DNA from 2 places in the Streptomyces sp. NPDC048352 genome. Region 1 is predicted to be linked to the other one. Evidence: riboswitches for the same ligand, from Rfam matches in the RefSeq annotation. Region 1 holds a riboswitch; the other holds the start of a gene.
What was found. Region 1 has a riboswitch for S-adenosylmethionine ahead of thrC (threonine synthase). Riboswitches for the same ligand answer to the same signal wherever they lie in the genome.
Positions count from the first base shown of each region.

Region 2: linked by a shared signal. The riboswitch ahead of AB0D45_RS31065 (aminotransferase class V-fold PLP-dependent enzyme) and the one ahead of thrC (threonine synthase) in region 1 are both predicted to bind S-adenosylmethionine.

Region 1 is NZ_JBEZKZ010000024.1:14,211-24,125, forward strand. It holds gene groL (chaperonin GroEL) at 1-420, opposite strand, end outside; gene AB0D45_RS15205 (cold-shock protein) at 764-970, opposite strand; gene AB0D45_RS15210 (MoaD/ThiS family protein) at 1,372-1,650, opposite strand; gene thrC (threonine synthase) at 1,686-2,960, opposite strand; SAM riboswitch class I at 2,978-3,116, opposite strand; gene AB0D45_RS15220 (glucosyl-3-phosphoglycerate synthase) at 3,314-4,264, shown strand; gene AB0D45_RS15225 (trehalose-6-phosphate synthase) at 4,369-5,826, shown strand; gene otsB (trehalose-phosphatase) at 5,892-6,752, opposite strand; gene AB0D45_RS15235 (DUF3263 domain-containing protein) at 6,807-7,079, opposite strand; gene AB0D45_RS15240 (extracellular solute-binding protein) at 7,169-8,473, opposite strand; gene AB0D45_RS15245 (ROK family protein) at 8,685-9,617, shown strand; gene nagA (N-acetylglucosamine-6-phosphate deacetylase) at 9,617-9,915, shown strand, end outside.
Region 2 is NZ_JBEZKZ010000094.1:2,237-12,151, reverse strand. It holds gene AB0D45_RS31075 (cytochrome bc complex cytochrome b subunit) at 1-1,118, shown strand, start outside; gene trpD (anthranilate phosphoribosyltransferase) at 1,284-2,348, shown strand; SAM riboswitch class IV at 2,430-2,546, shown strand; gene AB0D45_RS31065 (aminotransferase class V-fold PLP-dependent enzyme) at 2,766-4,151, shown strand; gene AB0D45_RS31060 (Lrp/AsnC ligand binding domain-containing protein) at 4,218-4,499, opposite strand; gene AB0D45_RS31055 (rhomboid family intramembrane serine protease) at 4,496-5,230, opposite strand; gene AB0D45_RS31050 (hypothetical protein) at 5,344-5,583, shown strand; gene AB0D45_RS31045 (NYN domain-containing protein) at 5,626-6,987, shown strand; gene AB0D45_RS31040 (NlpC/P60 family protein) at 7,245-8,279, shown strand; gene AB0D45_RS31035 (NlpC/P60 family protein) at 8,520-9,569, shown strand; gene AB0D45_RS31030 (hypothetical protein) at 9,595-9,915, shown strand, end outside.

The sequences.
Region 1 (9,915 bases):
CTTGGTCTCGACATCCTTGGCCTGGGCCAGCAGGGCAGCGGAGACGGCCTCGACGGCCTTCTCGATACCGCGCTTGAGGGCCATCGGGTTGGCACCGGCGGCCACGTTGCGCAGGCCCTCGCGGACGAGCGCCTGGGCGAGGACGGTGGCGGTGGTCGTACCGTCGCCGGCGACGTCGTCCGTCTTCTTGGCGACTTCCTTGACCAGCTCGGCGCCGATCTTCTCGTACGGGTCCTCGAGCTCGATCTCCTTGGCGATGGAGACGCCGTCGTTGGTGATCGTGGGCGCGCCCCACTTCTTCTCAAGGACGACGTTGCGACCCTTGGGGCCAAGGGTGACCTTGACGGCGTCGGCGAGCTGGTTCATGCCACGCTCGAGACCGCGCCGGGCCTCCTCGTTGAACGCAATGATCTTGGCCATCTGAAGTGGTCCTCCAGGACTGGGGTTCCCCCTACGCCGCCAGGCGTCAGGGGAGGGTGGATTGCTCCGGACCGCGCCCGCGCCCGCGACGGACGGCCTGCGGACCCGGCGGTTCCTTCCCGCCGGACCCTGCGGGCCTCACCGGCCCGGTCCTCGTCTGAGTAGCACTCTCACCAGGAGAGTGCTAACGCCAATGATTAGCACTCGACCCCCGCGAGTGCAAGCGGCTTCCGGCAACACGCAGGCGACCTGGGGCCGACACGCAGGAGGGGCCCGCATCCCTGTCCAGGATGTGGGCCCCTCATGCGTGTGTGCGAGCGTCGGTGGCCGATCGCGCTTCGACTCAGCCGGCCGCGAGCTTGACCATGTCAGCCTGCGGACCCTTCTGGCCCTGCGAGATCTCGAACTCGACCCGCTGACCCTCTTCAAGGGTGCGGTACCCGTCCATCTGGATGGCGCTGTAGTGGACGAACACATCCGCACCACCGTCGACCGCGATGAAGCCGTAGCCCTTCTCCGCGTTGAACCACTTGACGGTGCCCTGAGCCATGCCTAACTCCCCTATTACTGGCCCTTGCGCGGGACCGCACTTCGCGGTCCCGGGTCAGAACTTGCGCCGGAACGCCTCGACCGCGGCTGAATGTATCCGCACCGGTGCTGTCAGCAACAGGTCAATCCGCCGAGAAATCTGGACACGCGGAAAGCTTGAAATAGAGTGAAAATTTGCAGTATTCCAGGGCAACTCGGGCCAGACAAGCGGCACCAAAGGCCCAAAAGGCACGCGCATGTTGACTCAATGTCAACCATCCGGCGGCCCGCTCATATGCGGCGGGCAAGAACAGCGGAGGGGACTGCCCAACTCTACCGCGCCCAATCAAGCAGAATTGCCCCCTCCGCTTATTAGCGGAGGGGGCAATTCTGTTTATGAAAGGTCAGCGCGTCACCCGCGCGTCAGCAGCCGCCGGCGACGGCGGGGATGATCGAGACGCCCGCGCCGTCCGGCGTCGCCGTCTGCAGGCCGCCCTCGAAGCGCACGTCGTCGTCGTTGACGTAGACGTTCACGAAGCGGCGCAGCTTGCCCTGGTCGTCCAGGACGCGCGCGGCGATGCCCGGGTGGTTCTGCTCCAGGGAGTCGATGACCTCGGCGAGGGTCGAGCCCTCGGCCGGGACCTCGGCGACGCCGCCGGTGTAGGTGCGCAGGATGGTGGGGATGCGGACGTTGACGCTCATGGCGCTACCGCCTTTCCGGGTGTCGGAGGGAAGGGTCAGGCCAGCCCGGCGGCGCGGAACGCGTCCAGGCTCGGGCGGATGGTGGCGGTCTGCCCGGTGTCCCCGGACACCGCCTCCAGGGTCTTGAGGCCGTCACCGGTGTTCAGGACGACGGTCGTCAGCGCCGGGTCGAGCAGCCCGTTCTCGATGAGCTTCTTCGTCACGCCGACGGTCACGCCGCCCGCGGTCTCGGCGAAGATGCCCTCGGCCCGCGCGAGGATCTTGATGGCCTCGACGACCTGCTCGTCGGTGACGTCCTCGACGTAGCCGCCGGTGCGCCGCGCGATGTCCAGGACGTACGGGCCGTCCGCCGGGTTGCCGATGGCCAGCGACTTGGCGATGGTGTTCGGCTTCTGCGGGCGGACCACGTCGTGGCCGGCCTTGAAGGCGGTCGAGACCGGGGAGCAGCCCTCGGCCTGGGCGCCGAAGATCTTGTAGGGCTTGTCCTCGACCAGGCCGAGCTTGATCAGCTCCTGGAGGCCCTTGTCGATCTTCGTCAGCTGGGAGCCGGACGCGATCGGGACGACGATCTGGTCGGGCAGTTGCCAGCCGAGCTGCTCGCAGATCTCGTACGCCAGGGTCTTGGAGCCCTCGCCGTAGTAGGGGCGCAGGTTGACGTTGACGAAGCCCCAGCCCTCGCCCAGCGGGTCGCCGATGAGCTCGGAGCAGAAGCGGTTGACGTCGTCGTAGTTGCCCTCGATGCCGACGAGGTCGCCGCCGTAGACACCGGCCATGACGACCTTGCCCTGCTCCAGGTCGTGCGGGATGAACACGCAGGAGCGGAATCCGGCCCGGGCGGCCGCGGCGCCGACGGCGCCGGCCAGGTTGCCGGTGGAGGAGCAGGAGAGGGTGGTGAAGCCGAAGGCGCGGGCGGCCTCGACGGCGATGGCGACGACGCGGTCCTTGAAGGAGTGCGTCGGGTTGCCGGAGTCGTCCTTGACGTAGAGCTTGCCGGTGACGCCCAGCTCCTTGGCCAGGTTCTGCGCGTCCACGAGCTGGGTGAAGCCGGGGTTCAGGCTCGGCTTGGAGGCCACGTCCGCCGGGACGGGCAGCAGCGGCGCGTAGCGCCAGATGTTGTCCGGGCCGGCCTCGATCGCGGCGCGCAGGGCCTCGGGGTCGCCGAGCGGCAGTTCGTAGGCCACTTCCAGCGGGCCGAAGCACTCGGCGCAGGCGAAGATGGGGCCCAGTTCGAAGCGGGTACCGCACTCGCGACAGGAAAGGCCGGTGGCGGGTCCGAGATCGGCAGAGGTGGCGACAGTCTGTGCAGCCATGATGGCGAGGCCCTTTCTCCTCATCTTCCCCATGGCGCACTTCGCCATGAGACGGAATTGGCACCTTCCCTAGCCGGGGCCCCGCGCGTGCGAGAACCGACTGGAGGGTTGCCGGGGCTTCAACGGGCCGTGTCCCTCTGCCCCTCTGGATGAGCGGTATGGCACCGGCACACGCGCTCTGTGGCGCGCCGGTGCGTTTGTCGCGCGGGACCCCCGGCATGCGGCGGTCCTTCGCGTTGTTCAAGACTGTAACCGAAGGGACGGGCGGTTGAGACAGCCGTCCGAACCGCGAGATGGATCACGATTCGGCCGCAAACCGCCGAGTGCCGCAGAGAAGCCAGGGAGTGCTGAGAGTGCTGGATGAGGTGGAGCGCTGGCTGGCAGACCGCTCCTGGTCCGCCGCCGACCGACCGCTCGACCAGCTGCTCGACCGGAAACGGGCGGCCGGGACGACGGTCAGCGTGGTGCTGCCCGCGCTCGACGAGGAGGCCACCGTCGGGCAGATCGTCGAGGTGATCCGGCGCGACCTGATGGAGGGGCTCGCGGTCCCGCTGGTGGACGAGCTGGTGGTGGTCGACTCGGGCTCCACCGACCGTACGGCCGAGGTCGCGGCGGAGGCCGGCGCCCGGGTGGTGCACCGCGACGCGATCCTGCCGCGGCTCCCGGCCCTGCCGGGCAAGGGCGAGGTGCTGTGGCGCTCGCTGCTGGCCACGACCGGGGACGTCGTCTGCTTCGTGGACGCCGACCTGCGGGACTTCGACTCCGTCTTCGTCTCGGGGATCGTCGGGCCGCTGCTGACCGACCCGCAGGTGCAGTTCGTCAAGGCGATGTACGACCGCCCGCTGGGGGACGCGCCCGGGCAGGGCGGCCGGGTGACGGAGCTGGTGGCACGGCCCCTGCTGAACCTCCACTGGCCGCAGCTGGCGGGGTTCGTCCAGCCGCTGGGGGGTGAGTACGCGGTACGCCGCTCCCTGCTGGAGCGGCTGCCGTTCCCCGTCGGGTACGGGGTGGAACTGGGCCTGCTGGTGGACGCGCTGCACACGGCCGGGCTGGACGCGCTGGCCCAGGTGGACGTGGGGGTCCGGCTGCACCGGCACCAGGACGGGCGGGCGCTGGGCCGGATGGCCGCGGCGATCTACCGCACCGCGCAGCTGCGGCTCTCGCGCGGCCATCTCGTACGGCCGGAGCTGACGCAGTTCGAGCGGGGGCCGGACGGGTTCGTTCCGCGCACGTACCCCGTGGACACGGAGGAGCGGCCGCCGATGGTGGAGGTCGAGGAGTACGCGGGCCGGCGGGTGGCGTGAGGCGCGGGCCGCGCGGGTGGCGCGGGGCGCGGCGCGGCCAGGGCGTGACGAACCGGACAATTCCCGGACGTTTGAGCGAGGAGGACCCGGGCTAGGTTCGCGGCATGGCTTCTCAGGTACTCGTCGCCGCCAACCGCGGCCCGCTCTCGTACGCCCTCGCCGCCGACGGCACCCTCAGCGCACGCCGCGGCGGTGGCGGCCTGGTCTCCGGCCTGTCCGCGGCGCTCGCCGCGCAGCCGGAGGCCCTGTGGATCTGCGCGGCCCTGTCCGACGCCGACCGGGAGGCGGTCCGCCGGGGCGTTTCCGAGCCGGGCGTCCGGATGCTGGACATCGACCCGGCGGTGTACGACGACGCGTACAACGGCATCGCCAACTCGGTGCTCTGGTTCACCCACCACCACCTCTACGACGTCCCGCGCGAGCCGGTCTTCGACGCGGCGTTCCGCCGCCGCTGGGAGTCGTACGCCGCCTACAACCAGGCCTTCGCCGAAGCGCTGGCCGAGGAGGCCGCCGAGGGCGCGTCGGTCCTGGTCCAGGACTACCACCTGGCCCTGGTCCCGGGCGCCCTGCGCGAACTGCGGCCGGACCTGCGGATCGCCCACTTCACGCACACCCCCTGGGCGTCGCGGGAGTTCCTGGACATGCTCCCGGACGACGTCCGCAGCCGGCTGGTGTGGGGGATGCTGGGCGCGGACCTGGTGGGCTTCCACACCTGGGCGTGGGCGCACACCTTCATGGCCGGCGCGCACCTGGACGACGAGCGGGGCATCGCCGAGCCGAAGTCCCCGGCCGGGGTGGATCCGGCGGAGGCCCGCTACGTCCACAAGAACCCCAACAGCCCCGTGCGGCACAAGCGCACCGACGTCGGGGTCTTCGCCCTCGGCGTCGACGGGGACGACCTGCGGGCCCTCGCCCACCGCCCCGAGGTGGACGACAAGCTGGCGGCGCTGCGGGCGGAGGTCGGCGACCGCAAGACCATCGTCCGCGTCGACCGCACCGAACTGTCGAAGAACATCCTGCGCGGGCTGCTGGCCTACCGGGAGCTGCTGACGGTCCACCCCGAGTGGCGCGGCCGCGTGGTGCACCTGGCGTCCGCGTACCCCTCCCGGCAGGACCTGAAGGTGTACCGGGACTACACCGCGTCCGTCCGCGACCTGGCCACGGAGATCAACGCGGAGTTCGGCACCGAGGACTGGCAGCCGGTCCTCCTCTCCGTGGAGGACGACTTCGCGCGCTCGCTGGCCGCGTACCGCCTGGCGGACGTGGCCCTGATCAACCCGGTGCGGGACGGGATGAACCTCGTCGCGAAGGAGATTCCGGTGGTGTCGGAGGAGGGCTGCGCGCTGGTCCTGTCCACGGGGGCGGGGGCGTACGAGGAACTGCGCGGGGACGCCCTGACGGTCACCCCGTACGACGTCTCGGCGACGGCCGCCGCACTCCACGAGGCCCTGTCGATGCCGCCGGAGGAGCGCACGGCCCGCACCAAACGCCTCGCGGCAGCCGCCACGACCCTCCCCCCGTCGGCCTGGTTCACGGCACAACTGGAGGCCCTGCGGGGGTGAGGGGGCGGGGGACGGGGGGACGGACGGGGAGCGGTGTCCTGGCCCGCTCCCCGGGCCCGGCCCGGCTACGCGTCCCGGAGGGCCGCCGCCAGGCGGGCCAGGAAGGCCGTCACCGCCGCCGGGCCCGGGAGGACCAGGTCGGCTCGGGCCGCGAGTTCGGGGACTTCCGCCGAGCCGCTGCACACCAGCAGCCCCGGGAGGCCGTCGGCGCGGCGCTTCTCCACCGCCGAAAAAGCCGCGAGGTCACCCAGGTCGTCCCCCGCGTACAGGACGGCCTCGGCGTCCCGCTCGGCCAGGAACTCCGTCAGGGCGACGCCCTTGTCCATGCCCGGCGGGCGCAGCTCCAGCACCGCCCGGCCCGGCTCGACCATCAGCCCGTGCCGGGCCGCCAGCTCCGCGAGGGGCTCGCGCAGGGCCTGGAAGGCGGCCTCCGGGTCCTCGGCGCGGCGGGTGTGGACGGCCAGCGCCCGGCCCTTCTCCTCGATCCAGGTCCCGCGCCACGCCCCGATCGCGTCCAGGAAGCCCGGCAGCTCCGCCCGTACGGCGGCGACCCCGGGGTGTTCGGCGGGGGCGCGGACGCTGCCGGTGACCGCGTCCCAGCGCTCGGCGCCGTAGTGGCCCAGGACCACGAGGTGCTCCAGCCCGGGCACGCCCGCGAAGCCGCCGTGGCGTACGGCGACGCCCGCCGGGCGGCCGGTGACGACGGCGACCGCGTCGACCCGGGGCGCCAGCTCGGCGAGCGCCGGGACGGCGGCGGGGTGGGCGCGGGCCTGGTCGGGGTCGGGGACGATCTCGGCGAGGGTGCCGTCGAAGTCGAGCGCGACGACGGCTCTGCGCGGCGTGCGCAGGAGGGCTTCGAGTCCCTCGCGTCCGGCTGCGGTGGCGGGCACGGGCATAGGCGGCAGGTCGTGCGGCTGGCTCCCCATACGGACGACCCTACCGGGGCGGCCCTGACCCGCCCACCCCGCCTCCGCGACGGCCTAGCGCCGTGCCCGCTGGGCCTCGCGGATGCGGCGCAGGCGGTTGACGGTGCCCGGGGCGTGGGCGAGGGCGCGGGGGTCGTCCATGAGGGCGTTGAGCAGCTGGTAGTAGCGGACCGGGGTGAGCCCCAGCCCCTCCCGTATCGCCCGCTCCTTGGCGCCGGGGCCGGGCCAGCTGCGGCCCTCGTACGCGAGCACGGCGGCCTCGGCGGCGGTCAGCCGGCCTTGCGCCGCCTCCGCCCCCGTGTCACCCGCCTGCCCGCCATCCGTCATACGGCCACATTAACGCCGCCCACCGACACCGCCCCCGGCCGGCCCCGCGCCCCTCCCGCGCCCGCGCCGGGCCCCTCGCGCGCCCGCCCTCAGCGCTCCCCGTCCGCCTTGCGCGCCGTCGTCGCGATCTCCTCCAGGACCTTCGCGGGCTGTCCGCCCGGCTGGACGGCCTTGCCGATGTTCTGCTTCACGTCCTCGCTGACGCCCGCCCAGGACTTCTTGCCCACCGGGTAGAGCCGGGCGTTCGGCAGGGCCGCCAGGAAGGTCTTCAGCTGCGTCGCCGAGCCGCCCGTACTGGCGGCCATGGCCCGGTAGCCGCTGGTGGTGACCGGCAGCAGGTCGTAGGTGTTGGTGAAGGTCGTCACGTTCTTCGCCGAGAACAGGTGGTCCAGGAACTTCCCGGACTCCTTGCGGTGGCCGTTCTTGAAGGCCATCACCCAGTCCGCGACGCCCATGGCGGAGTGGTCGGTGCCGTCGACGGTCGGCATGGGCACCATGCCGAACCGCACGCCCTTGCCGGCGGCCTGCTTCAGCAGCGTCGGGTGGCCGTTGAGCATGCCCACCTCGCCGCGCGTGAAGGCGTCGAAGGCGGCCTGGCGGTCCAGCTTGCCCGGCTCGACCGGGCCGGTCAGCTGCTGGCCGACCATCTTGTCGCGGAGGAACTCCAGCGACTTGACGTTCTCCGGGGAGTCGATCGCGTACGCCTCCTCGTTGTCGGTGTAGCCGCCACCGCCCGAGAGCATCCACATCATCGTCTCGGCCTGCGCCTCCTCGCGGCCCAGGGGCAGCGCGAAGGGGGTCGGGACGTTCGCCGCCTTCAGCTTCTTGGCGGCCGCCTCCAGGTCCGCCCAGCTCTTCGGCTGCCAGCCCGCGGTGCTGTCCTTGGGGATGACCCCGGCGTCGCCGAGCAGCTTCTGGTTGTAGAAGAGCAGCCGGGTGCTGGCCACGAAGGGCATGCCGTACTGGACCCGCTTGACCTTGCCGGCGTCGGCGAGCGGGGCGAGGAAGTCGGCCTCGGTGGTGACGGACAGCAGCTCGTCGGCGGTGTAGAGCTTGCCGGCTTCGGCGTAGTCGGCGTAGGCGCCGATCTGCGCGATGTCGGGGGCCTTGCCGGCCTTGACCATCTCGGCGACCTTGGCGTCGACCTCCGACCAGGAGTAGACGCTCACCTCGACGTGGACGCCGGGGTTGTCCTTCTCGAAGGAGGCGGCGAGGTCCTTCCAGTAGCCGGCGGAGGAGTTCTGCGGATTGTCCCCGTAGTCGGCCGCCACGACCCGCAGGGTCACCTCGTTGTCCCCGGCGAGGCCGGACAGCGTTCCACAGCCCGCCAGCGTCGCCACGGTCAGGCACAGCGCGGCGCCGGACGCGGCCGGCCTCAGGTAACGGCCCTTCACAGTTCTCGATCCACCCCTGGTTGTACGTACGATCCGTCATAAGGTCTACACCACTTTGACGGCTCCGCCACATCCGGAACGGGGTCGCGCGCAGGACCGTGTCCGGACCGTGTCCGGATACCGGCCCGGATTTGTATGGCCGCTCAACAATCCCGCCCAATGGACTAGACCTTTCCCCGCCGAGCACGCGAGACTGTCTGCTGTGAAACCCGTGAAACACGTCATCGCCCTCGATGTGGGCGGCACCGGGATCAAGGCCGCCCTCATCGGCGCGGACGGCTCCCTGCTGCACGAGGCCCGCCGCGCCACCGGCCGCGAGCGGGGCGCCGAAGCCGTCGTCGAGACGATCCTGGACTTCGCCGCCGAGCTCCTCGGCATCGGCCGGGAGCGCTTCGGCACGACCGCCTCCGCCGCTGGCGTCGCCGTCCCCGGCATCGTCGACGCCGAGCGGGGCCTCGCCGTCTACGCGGCGAACCTCGGCTGGCGCGACGTACCGATGCGCGACCTCCTCGGCGCCCGCCTCGGCGGGATCCCGGTCGCCCTCGGCCACGACGTCCGTACGGGCGGACTCGCCGAGGGCCGCATCGGCGCGGGCGCGGGCGCCGACCGCTTCCTCTTCGTCCCGCTCGGCACGGGCATCGCCGGCGCCATCGGCATCGCCGGCCGCATCGAGGCCGGCGCCCACGGCTACGCCGGCGAGATCGGGCACATCGTGGTCCGCCCCGGCGGCCCCGCCTGCGGCTGCGGCCAGTACGGCTGCCTGGAGACCCTGGCCTCCGCCTCCGCCGTCAGCCGGGCCTGGGCCGCCGCCTCCGGTGACCCCGAGGCGGACGCCGCCGACTGCGCCAAGGCCGTCGCCTCCGGCGACCCGGCCGCCCGCGCGATCTGGCTGGCCGCCGTCGCCGCCCTCGCCGACGGGCTGGTCACCGCGCTCACCCTGCTGGACCCCAGCACGCTGATCATCGGTGGCGGCCTCGCCGAGGCCGGGGAAACCTTGTTCACACCGCTGCGGACGGCCGTGGGGGAACGCGTGACGTTCCAGCGGCTGCCCGACATCGTTCCGGCCGCCCTCGGGGACACCGCCGGATGCCTGGGCGCAGGGCTGCTCGCCTGGGACCTACTCGCCACGGAGGTACCGGCCTGATGTCCGGAAGCGCACAGAGCACCGTTCTCTCCGGCGCGAGGGTGGTGCTGCCCACCGGGATCGTGGCGGGCGGCCGCGTCATCGTCGAGGGCGCCCGCGTCGCCGGCAGCGCCCCCGACGACGCACGCGTCGTCGACCTGACCGGGCACTGGATCGTCCCCGGCTTCGTGGACATGCACAACCACGGCGGCGGCGGCGCCTCCTTCACCTCCGGCACCGCCGAGGAGGTCCTCAAGGGGGTGCGCACCCACCGCGAGCACGGCACCACCACCCTCGTCGCCTCCACCGTCACCGGCGA
Region 2 (9,915 bases), on a different contig from region 1:
TGCTCTCGGGCACCGGTGTCCGCTTCATGCAGGGCGCCATCCTCTCCGTCCCGGTCGTCGGCACCTACCTGTCGATGTTCCTCTTCGGCGGGGAGTTCCCGGGCGGCGACTTCGTCGCGCGGTTCTACTCGGTGCACATCCTGCTGCTGCCCGGCATCATGATGGGCCTGCTGGTCGCGCACCTGATCCTGGTGTTCTTCCACAAGCACACCCAGTTCGCCGGCCCCGGCAAGACGAACAGCAACGTCGTCGGCATGCCGCTGCTGCCCGTCTACATGGCCAAGGCCGGAGGCTTCTTCTTCCTGGTCTTCGGTGTCATCGCGGCCGTCGCGGCGATCGCCTCGATCAACCCGATCTGGGCGCTCGGCCCGTACCGCCCGGACCACGTGTCCACCGGTGCGCAGCCCGACTGGTACATGGGTATGCCGGAAGGCCTCATCCGTGCCATGCCCGGCTGGGAGATCAACCTGTGGGGCCACACGCTCGTCCTGGGCGTGTTCATCCCGCTGCTGCTCTTCCCGCTGGTCCTCGGCGCGATCGCCGTCTGGCCGTTCATCGAGTCCTGGGTCACCGGCGACAAGCGCGAGCACCACATCCTGGACCGCCCGCGCAACGTCCCGACCCGTACGGCCTTCGGTGTCGCCTGGATCGCGGAGTACATCGTGCTCCTCATCGGCGGCGGCAACGACATGTTCGCCCAGTACTTCCACCTGTCGATCAACTCGATCACGTGGTTCGTCCGGATCGGCTTCTTCGTCGTCCCGGTCCTGGCCTTCATCGCCACCAAGCGGATCTGCCTCGGCCTCCAGCGCCGGGACCACGACAAGGTGCTGCACGGTCGCGAGACCGGCATCATCAAGCGCCTGCCGCACGGTGAGTTCGTCGAGGTCCACGAGCCGCTGTCGCAGGCCAAGCTGCACACGCTCACCGCGCACGAGCAGTACCGGCCCGTCGAGATCGGCCCCACGGTCGACGAGAACGGTGTCGAGCGCAAGGTGACGCGCGGCGAGAAGCTGCGCGCGAAGCTCAGCAAGGGCTTCTACGCGGAGAACAACCAGATTCCGAAGCCCACGGTGGAGGAGTACAAGGAGATCCAGGCCGGCCACGGCCACCACTGATCTCCGGTCCGACCGCTTGAGGGACCGGCTCCGGCCGGTCCCCGTGTCGCCACGGCAAGAGCCCCGTCCAGTGTCTGGACGGGGCTCTTTGCCGCCTCCGGGGCTGGATAGGCTGTGATCGTCCCCATGGGACGTGCGACCCCGACGAAGCAGCAGGAGCTGACCATGAACGTTGCGACCCCGGCAGGCGGCGACAGCGTGGCGGCCCGCGGCTGGCCGGGCATCCTGGAGGCCCTGCTCAACCGCCAGGACCTCGCCACCGACGACACCGCCTGGGCGATGGAGCGGATCATGCGCGGCGAGGCCACCGACGCGCAGATCGCGGGCTTCGCGGTGGCCCTCCGGGCCAAGGGCGAGACCGTGGAGGAGTACACGGGCCTGGTCCGCACGATGTACGCCCACGCCAACCTGATCGAGGTGCCCGGACGGACCCTGGACATCGTCGGCACCGGCGGTGACGGCGCCAAGACGGTCAACATCTCGACCATGTCCGCCGTCGTGGCGGCCGGCGCGGGCGCCAAGGTCGTCAAGCACGGCAACCGGGCCGCGTCCTCCGCCAGCGGCTCCTCCGACGTCCTGGAGAAGCTCGGCGTCAACCTCGGCCTGACCCCGGAGCGGGTGGCGCAGGTCGCGGAGGAGGCCGGAATCACCTTCTGCGCCGCGGTGGTCTTCCACCCGGCCCTGCGGTACGCCGCCTCCGCGCGACGGGACCTCGGGGTGCGCACCGCGTTCAACGGCCTCGGCCCGCTCACCAACCCCGCCCGGGTCACGGCCCAGGCGGTCGGGGTGGCGGACGCGCGGCTGGCCCCGATCATGGCGGGGGTGCTCGCCGAGCGGAACACCTCCGCGCTGGTCTTCCGCGGCGACGACGGCCTGGACGAGCTGACCACCACCGGGACCTCCCGGGTGTGGTGGGTGCGCGAGGGCCGGATCACGGAGCACGCCTTCGACCCGCGTGACGTGGGCATCGCGACGGTCGACATCTCTGCCCTGCGCGGCGGGGACCCGTCGTACAACGCCGACGTCGCCCGCCGCCTGCTGGCCGGCGAGACCGGCCCGGTGCGCGACGCGGTGCTGCTGAACTCCGCGGCCGCCCTGGTGGCCCTGGACCCGGGCACCGGCTCGCTGGAGGAGCAGCTGACGGCGGGCATCGCCCGCGCGGCGGACGCGATCGACTCGGGTGCGGCCCGGGCCGCGCTGGAGCGCTGGGTGGCGGCCACCAACGCCTGACCCCTCCGCACCGAAGACCCCGGTCCACATCGTGGACCGGGGTCTTGCGCGCGGAGGATCATGTGGCAGGATGCTCCCCAAGGTCACGAGTGACAGCGTTTTGGCCCCGGCTTGCTGTCCGGCAACCCTCCTTCCGTGGCGGGGTGCCCCGGGTGATGACCAGGTCGTAGGCAGAAAGGCCTACGGCAAGCGCGGATCCCTCGACACCAGGGGTCCTGGTCTCTCGAGGAGCGTTTTCCGTGAGCAAGCGAATGCGATAGGGCGACTCCGCCCCTTCTTCACCCCCCGGACCAGGGCCACTTCCGTGCACCCCCGTTCGTTCCGGGGCCCTCCCGTACCCCTCCGGTCGGCCGCCGAGCCGTACCCGCGTACGGGCACACCGAAGCCATTCAGCCCTGCCTGCCGGGAGATACCGCCATGTCCGCATCCCTGAACGCCGCCGCTGCCGCCACCGCCACCGCCACCGACCCCGCCTGTGACGCGCCTCTGCCGGTCCTCGGCCGCGACGTCACCGTGCCGCTCGTCACCGGCGGTGAGGTCACCTACGCCGCCCTCGACTACGCGGCCAGCGCCCCCGCGCTCCAGCGGGTCTGGGACGACGTCGCCGCGTACGCCCCGTACTACGGCAGCGTCCACCGTGGCGCCGGCTACCTCTCGCAGCTGTCCACCGACCTCTTCGAGCAGAGCCGGACCACCGTCGCCGACTTCCTCGACTGCCGCCCCGGCGACCAGGTGGTCTTCACCCGGTCCACCACCGACTCCCTCAACCTGCTCGCCGCCGCGCTCCCCGCCGACTGCCAGGTCTTCGTCTTCGAGACCGAGCACCACGCCTCGCTGCTGCCCTGGGGCGACGCCCGGGTCACCTACCTCAACGCCCCCCGCACGCCCGGCGAGGCCGTCGCCACCCTGGAACGTGCGCTCGCCGACCGCGACCCGTACGGGCCGGCGCTGGTCTGCGTCACCGGCGCCTCCAACGTCACCGGCGAGCTGTGGCCGGTCCGGGAGCTGGCCGCCGCCGCGCACGCCCACGGCGCCCGGATCGTCCTGGACGCCGCCCAGCTGGCCCCCCACCACCCCGTCTCCGTACGGGAGCTGGACGTGGACTGGGTCGCCTTCTCCGGGCACAAGCTGTACGCGCCCTTCGGCTCGGGCGTGCTCGCCGGCCGCGCCGACTGGCTCCAGGAGGCGGAGCCGTACCTCGCCGGCGGCGGCGCCTCCCGCAAGGTCGCCCGCCGCGAGGACGGCGGCGTGGACGTCGAGTGGCACACCACCGCCGCCCGCCACGAGGCCGGATCCCCGAACGTCATCGGGGTCTACTCCATCGCCTCCGCCTGCCGCGCCCTGACCGAGGCCGGCTTCGACGCCCTCGTCGCCCGCGAGCGCCACCTCATCGCCAAGGTCCGCGAGGGCCTGGCCGGGGTCCCCGCCGTGCGCGTGCTGTCCCTGTTCGGGGACGACGCCCCGCGCGTCGGCGTCATCTCCTTCGTCGTCGACGGCTGGAACAGCTCGCACTTCGCGGCCGCGCTGTCCGCCGAGTACGGGATCGGCGTGCGCGACGGACTGTTCTGCGCCCACCCGCTGGTGCGGACCCTGCTCGGCAGCGAGCCGCAGGCCCAGGGGGAGTGCGGGGCGCCGGAGGCGGCGCCGGGGGAGCGGTCGCTGAACGCGATCCGGGTCAGCTTCGGGGCCGGCACCCCGGACGAGCACGTGGAGCGCTTCGTGCGCGCGGTACGGGAACTCGTCGCGGACGGCGCCAAGTGGCAGTACCGCACGGAGGAGGGCCGCTGCGTCCCGGCGGTGTAGCGCGGGCGCCGGCGCGGCGGCCGCCCCGCACCGCCGTGCGGGGCACGGGCCGGTCCCGGAGCGGGGCTACGCGTCGAGGCCGATGGCGAAGGCGGCTTCCAGGTCGTGCTGGGAGTACGTGCGGAACGCCACGTGGGTGTCCGTCGCCTCGACGCCCGGGATCTTGCTGATGCGGCCCGGGATGATGTCCGCGAGGTTCTCGTGGCGGGCGACGCGGACCAGGGCGATCAGGTCGTACGTGCCGGTGACGGAGTAGACCTCGCTGACGCTGTCCAGCTGGGCGATGGACTCGGCGATCTCGGGGATGCGGTCCACGCTGGTCTTGATGAGCACGATCGCGGTGATCACGGTTGGCTGTCTCCCTCGCCGGCAGTCACTGGTCTCCTCACTCTAGTCGCCCGGCGATAGCGTCCCCAGGCGTAGAGGAAGCCCAGCGAGAAGCCCACCACATGGGCCAGGTAGGCCACTCCGGGACCGCTTCCCGCCCGGTGCGCCGCCAGCCACTGGAGGCCGAACCAGAACACCAGCACGATCCAGGCCGGGAAGCGCAGCGGCAGGAAGAACAGGAACGGGAACAGGCTGGTCACCCGGGCGCGTGGGAAGAGGCACAGGAAGGCCCCGAGCGCCGCCGAGATCGCCCCCGACGCCCCGACCAGGGTCTGGTCCGAGGCCGCGTTGGCCGCCGCGTAGGCCGCGAGCGCCAGGTATCCCGTACAGACGTAGAAGACGAGGAAGGGCGCCCGGCCCATGCGCTCTTCCGTCATGGTGCCGAAGACGTAGAGGAACAGCATGTTCCCGAGCAGGTGCAGCCAGCTGCCGTGCACGAAGAGCGCCGTGAGCGGCGTCAGCAGCGGGCGCACCGCGCCCGAGAACAGCTCGTCCGGGACGACGCCCCAGTGCCGGAAGTACGCCGTGCCCGTCGAGACCAGCCGCTCGCCCGTCCCGTAGTCCGGGTTCAGGCCGGAAGCCGGGCCGATGACGAACACCACGCAGCAGCCGGCGATCAGCGCGTACGTCACCACGGGGCCCCGGGCGGCCTCGCACAGGGTCCGCCACTTTACGATCATGCGACAGAGCATGACGCAGACGCACCCGCCTGAGGGTGGTGCCAGGCCGTAGGGTTACGTGCTGCGGTCCGCCGACCGCGCCGTACCGCTTTAATTGAATGAGCTACGAAGGAGAGAGCGGCCTGATGACGGTTCCCCTGCCGACCGACACCACCCGGTGGCGCTGCACCCTGTGCGGCAACCTCACGCGGTTCGATGTCACCCGATCGTCGAAGGTCGTGGAGTACGTCCACCTCGATCTCGCCGGGGAGCCCAAGGTCGAGGAGCGCGAGGTGGTCAGTGAGACCATCGAGTCGGTCCGCTGCCGCTGGTGCAACGCGGTGGACCAGATCGAGCTCGTGGACAGGCCGGGCACCGACTCCTGACGGAGCCGGGCCCACAGTAGATCACGGTAGGGGTGACGGAGAGTGGAGCCAGCAAGCGGCGCGAGGCCGGCCGACGCGGCCGGTGACGCCGCGGAGGTCCTCGACCGCCCGCTGCCTGAAGGCGTGCGGCGCCGGGTCGTCGCGATCGTCTCGGACGCCTTCGGCGGTCTGACGGTCGCGGACCTCCCGGCGCAGCTGCGCCAGTACGCCCGTTTCACCCCGACCCGGCGCGCCAAGTTCGCGGGCACCGCGATGGCCGCCGCGGTGGAGACCGACGGGGTCTTCCGCAGCCGGATCGCGGAGAAGCTGCGCGAGGCGCAGCCGGAGCTGGCCGGGGCCCTGGAGGCCGGGGCCCCTCCCGCCGCCGCCGACCCGCTGGACGTCGCCGCGGCGGCGTACGTGCTGCGCCCGGCCGGCTGGGTGAAGCTGGTGGCCGCCGCCGGCGAGGAGGCGCAGCGCGCCGACGCCGAGCGGGTCGGTGACGAAACCCGGCGGGAGCTGGAACGGCTGCGCGAGGAGCTGGCGCAGCTGAAGGAGGCCCAGCGGACCGGCGGCGACCAGGTGCGCGCCGAGCTGGAGGCCGCCCGCAAGGAAGCGGAATCGCTTCAGCGCAAGCTGCGCAGCGCCTTGAGCGACGTCAAGCGGGGTGAGGCGGCGCTGCGCAAGGTGGGCGCCGAGATCGACGGGATCCGCGGTGAGGCGGCCGCGCAGGTGGCCGCCGCCGAGACCGAGACCCGGCGCCTCAAGGCCCGTCTCGCGGAGGTGGAGTCGGCGCTGGAGACCTCGCGCCGGGCCGCCCGGGAGGGGCGCAGCACCGAGGACATGCGGCTGCGGCTGCTGCTGGACACCGTGCTGGACGCGGCGGCGGGGCTGCGGCGCGAGCTGGCGCTGCCGCCGGTCTCGACCCGGCCGGCCGACACGGTGGAGGCGGTGGAGCCGGGCCGGATGACCCCGAAGGACATCGCGGCGCGCGCTCTTTCGGAGACCGATCCGGCCCTGCTGGACCAGCTGTTGGCGCTTCCCCAGGCGCACCTGGTGGTCGACGGCTACAACGTGACGAAGACCGGCTATCCGACGATGCCGCTGGAGAAGCAGCGGCTGCGGCTGCTGGGCGGGCTGTCGATGCTGGCCGCGCAGACGGGCGCCGAGATGACGTGCGTCTTCGACGGCGCGGAGCTGGCGGCGCCGGTGCTGCTGGCACCGCCGCGCGGGGTGCGGGTGCTGTTCTCCAAGGCGGGCGTGACGGCCGACGAGTTGATCCGCCAGCTGGTGCGGGCCGAGCCGCCCGGCCGGCCGGTGGTCGTGGTCTCCACCGACCGTGAGGTGGCCGACGGGGTCGCGAAGGCCGGAGCCCGGCCGGTGGCGTCCGCATTGCTGCTCAAGCGGCTTTCGCGCGTTTCGTAACTACTGGGCCCGATGTCGGGATTGACGGTGCAAGCGGAAGACGCACCGTCAGCCCCTCGGCACGCAGCGTGGGCCGACGGTAAAAGAAGCGGAACGGCTGCGGATTTTTGCTGCCGGGGATTTGAAGTGATCAGAGGCGGGTCACTAGGGTCTGCTCAAACCTCCGTGCGGTAGGTCACCCATTCGGGTACGGGCGGAGGTGCCGCCGAACGTGCCCGTTCGTCTTCGGCGGCTCTAGGAAGAAGGAGCTCGCCCCCGTGGCGTCCCACCGTCGACCCAAGCAGCCGACCCGCACGCGCGTGACCGTGCTCACCGCCACCGCCGCCGCGGCGGTCGCCCTCTCCTCGCAGTCCGCCGTGGCCGCGCCGGACAAGCCGAACAAGGACGAGGTCAAGGCCAAGGTCGACGCCCTCTACGAGGAGGCCGAGCAGGCCACCGAGAAGTTCAACGGGGCCCGCGAGCACCAGGAGAAGCTGGAGAAGGAGATCGCCCAGCTCCAGGACGCGGTGGCCCGTGACCAGGGCGGGCTCAACGACCTGCGCAACACCCTCGGTTCGATGGCCACCGCCCAGTACCGCGGCGGCGGCATCGACCCGTCCGTGGCGCTGCTGCTCTCCGGGGACCCGGAGTCCTACCTCGACAAGGCCTCCACCCTCCAGCAGTTGAGCGGCAGGCAGCTCCAGGCGATAGCCGAGATCCAGGCCAAGCAGCGCGCCCTCGCGCAGCAGCGCCAGGAGGCCACCGGCAAGCTCGCCGACCTCGACGCCACCCGCAAGGAGCTCGGCGAGAAGAAGAAGGCCGCCCAGGACAAGCTCGCCGAGGCCCAGGCACTCCTCAACACGCTGACCGCGCAGGAGCGCAGCCAGCTCAAGGACGAGGAGGCGCAGCAGAGCAAGGCCGGCCGCACCGCCGGTGAGGGCGCCGCCCCCGTCGCGAGCGCCTCCGGCCGGGCCGGGGCGGCGCTGGCCGCCGCGAAGACCAAGCTGGGCAGCGCGTACATCATGGGCGCCACCGGCCCCAGCGCCTACGACTGTTCGGGGCTGACGCAGTGGGCCTACGGGCAGGCCGGCGTCAGCATCAGCCGTACCACCTACACCCAGGCCAACGACGGCACGCGCATCGGGCGCAGCCAGCTCCAGCCCGGTGACCTGGTCTTCTTCTACGACGACCTGCACCACGTCGGCCTGTACGCCGGCAACAACATGACCCTGCACGCGTCCAACCCGCGCGGCGGGGTCAAGTACGAGTCGATGGACAACATGCCCTTCCAGTTCGGCGTCCGCGTCGGCTGACCGCCCTCCCGGCCCGCGGCAGCCCCGTACACCGCCCATCCGGGCGAATTGCACGGACCGGCTCTGACCTCCCGCCCCGCCGATGACCTGCGTCTGAGGCGGCCCGCCGCCCCGGGTGCCCGCCGACGGCCGTTGGCCGGTGCGTGGCCGCGCGGCTACTGTCTGCCAGCGCGGACCCGGCACACGACCGCCCACGGGGGGCGGACCCGGGCCCCGCGCAGCGGAAGGGAGCGGTTCCCCATGGCGTCCCACCGACGGCCCGGGCCCAGCGGCCTCGACCGGAACACCAAGGTCACCGCCTTCACCGCCGCCGCGGCCGGCGCCGCCGTGGCCATCGCGGGAGCCCCCGCGCTCGCCTCACCGGGCCTCCCCCGGGAACCCGCCGGCTCCCGCACCCAGGTCGACCGGCTCTTCGAAGAGGCCGAGCAGGCCACCGAGCGGTTCAACGAGGCGGGCGAGAAGGCCGACGCCCTGCGGGCCGAGATCAGCCGCGCCCAGGACGCCGTCGCCCGCGGCCAGGACCGCATCAACACCATGCGCGGGATCCTCGGCACCTTCGCCGGGGCCCAGTACCGCTCCGGCGGCCTCGACCCCACCGTCGAGCTGATGCTCTCCGACGACCCCGGCGCCTACCTCGACAAGGCCGCCGTCCTGGGCCGGCTCAGCGGCCGCCAGGCCCAGCAGCTCGGCGAACTCCGCGAGGAGCAGCGGCGGATCGGCCGGCAGCGCCAGGAGGCCTCCCGCAAGCTCGCCGAACTCGAAGCCCTGCGCACGGAGGTGGCCACCCACAAGCGCGCCGTCACGGCGAAGCTCGCCGCCGCGCGCAGGCTGCTCAACGCGATGCCCTCCGAGGAGCGGGCCGACTTCGAGCGAGCCTCCCGCTCCGGCGGCCGCGGCAGCGTCGACGGCCCGCCGGAGCTGCCCGCCGGCGGCGGCCGCGCCTCGGGCCGCGCCATGGCCGCGGTCATGGCGGCCCGGGCGGCGGTCGGGCGGCCGTACGTATGGGGCTCCACGGGCCCCACGGGCTTCGACTGCTCCGGCCTGATGGTGTGGTCGTACCGGCAGGCCGGGGTCTCCCTGCCCCGCACCTCGCAGGCCCAGCGGTACGCGGGCCGGCAGGTACCGCTCTCGCAGGCGCAGCCCGGGGACCTGGTGACGTACCGCTCCGACGCCAGCCACGTCGGCATGTACGTCGGCAACGGCCAGGTGGTGCACGCCCCGTACCCCGGCGCGCGGGTGCGTTACGACCCCGTCGGGATGATGCCGGTGTCCTCGGTGACCCGGCCCTGAGGCGGGCCCTGCGTACGATCGGCGGATGACCCCGGTCCGCCGCCGCGCCGCCCTGCGCCTGCTCGCGCTCGCGCTCTGCCCGCTCCCCGCGGCCGGCTGCGCGGACCCGGCCCCGCGCGCCCCCGCCGACGACGGGGCCGTACGGCGGGCCGTGGCCGACTGGTCCGCCGCCCCGCCCGCGCGGCTCGCCGGGATCCCCCTGGAGGGCTGGTCCTACGAGGTCACCTCCGTCCGGCAGTCCGGCGTACGGGCCTTCGCGCGCGCGGAGCTGCGCTACCGGCTCGCCGGCTACGACGGAGCCCCCGCCTCCTCGGCCCGCGAGGTGGAGCTCGCCCGGGACGGAACG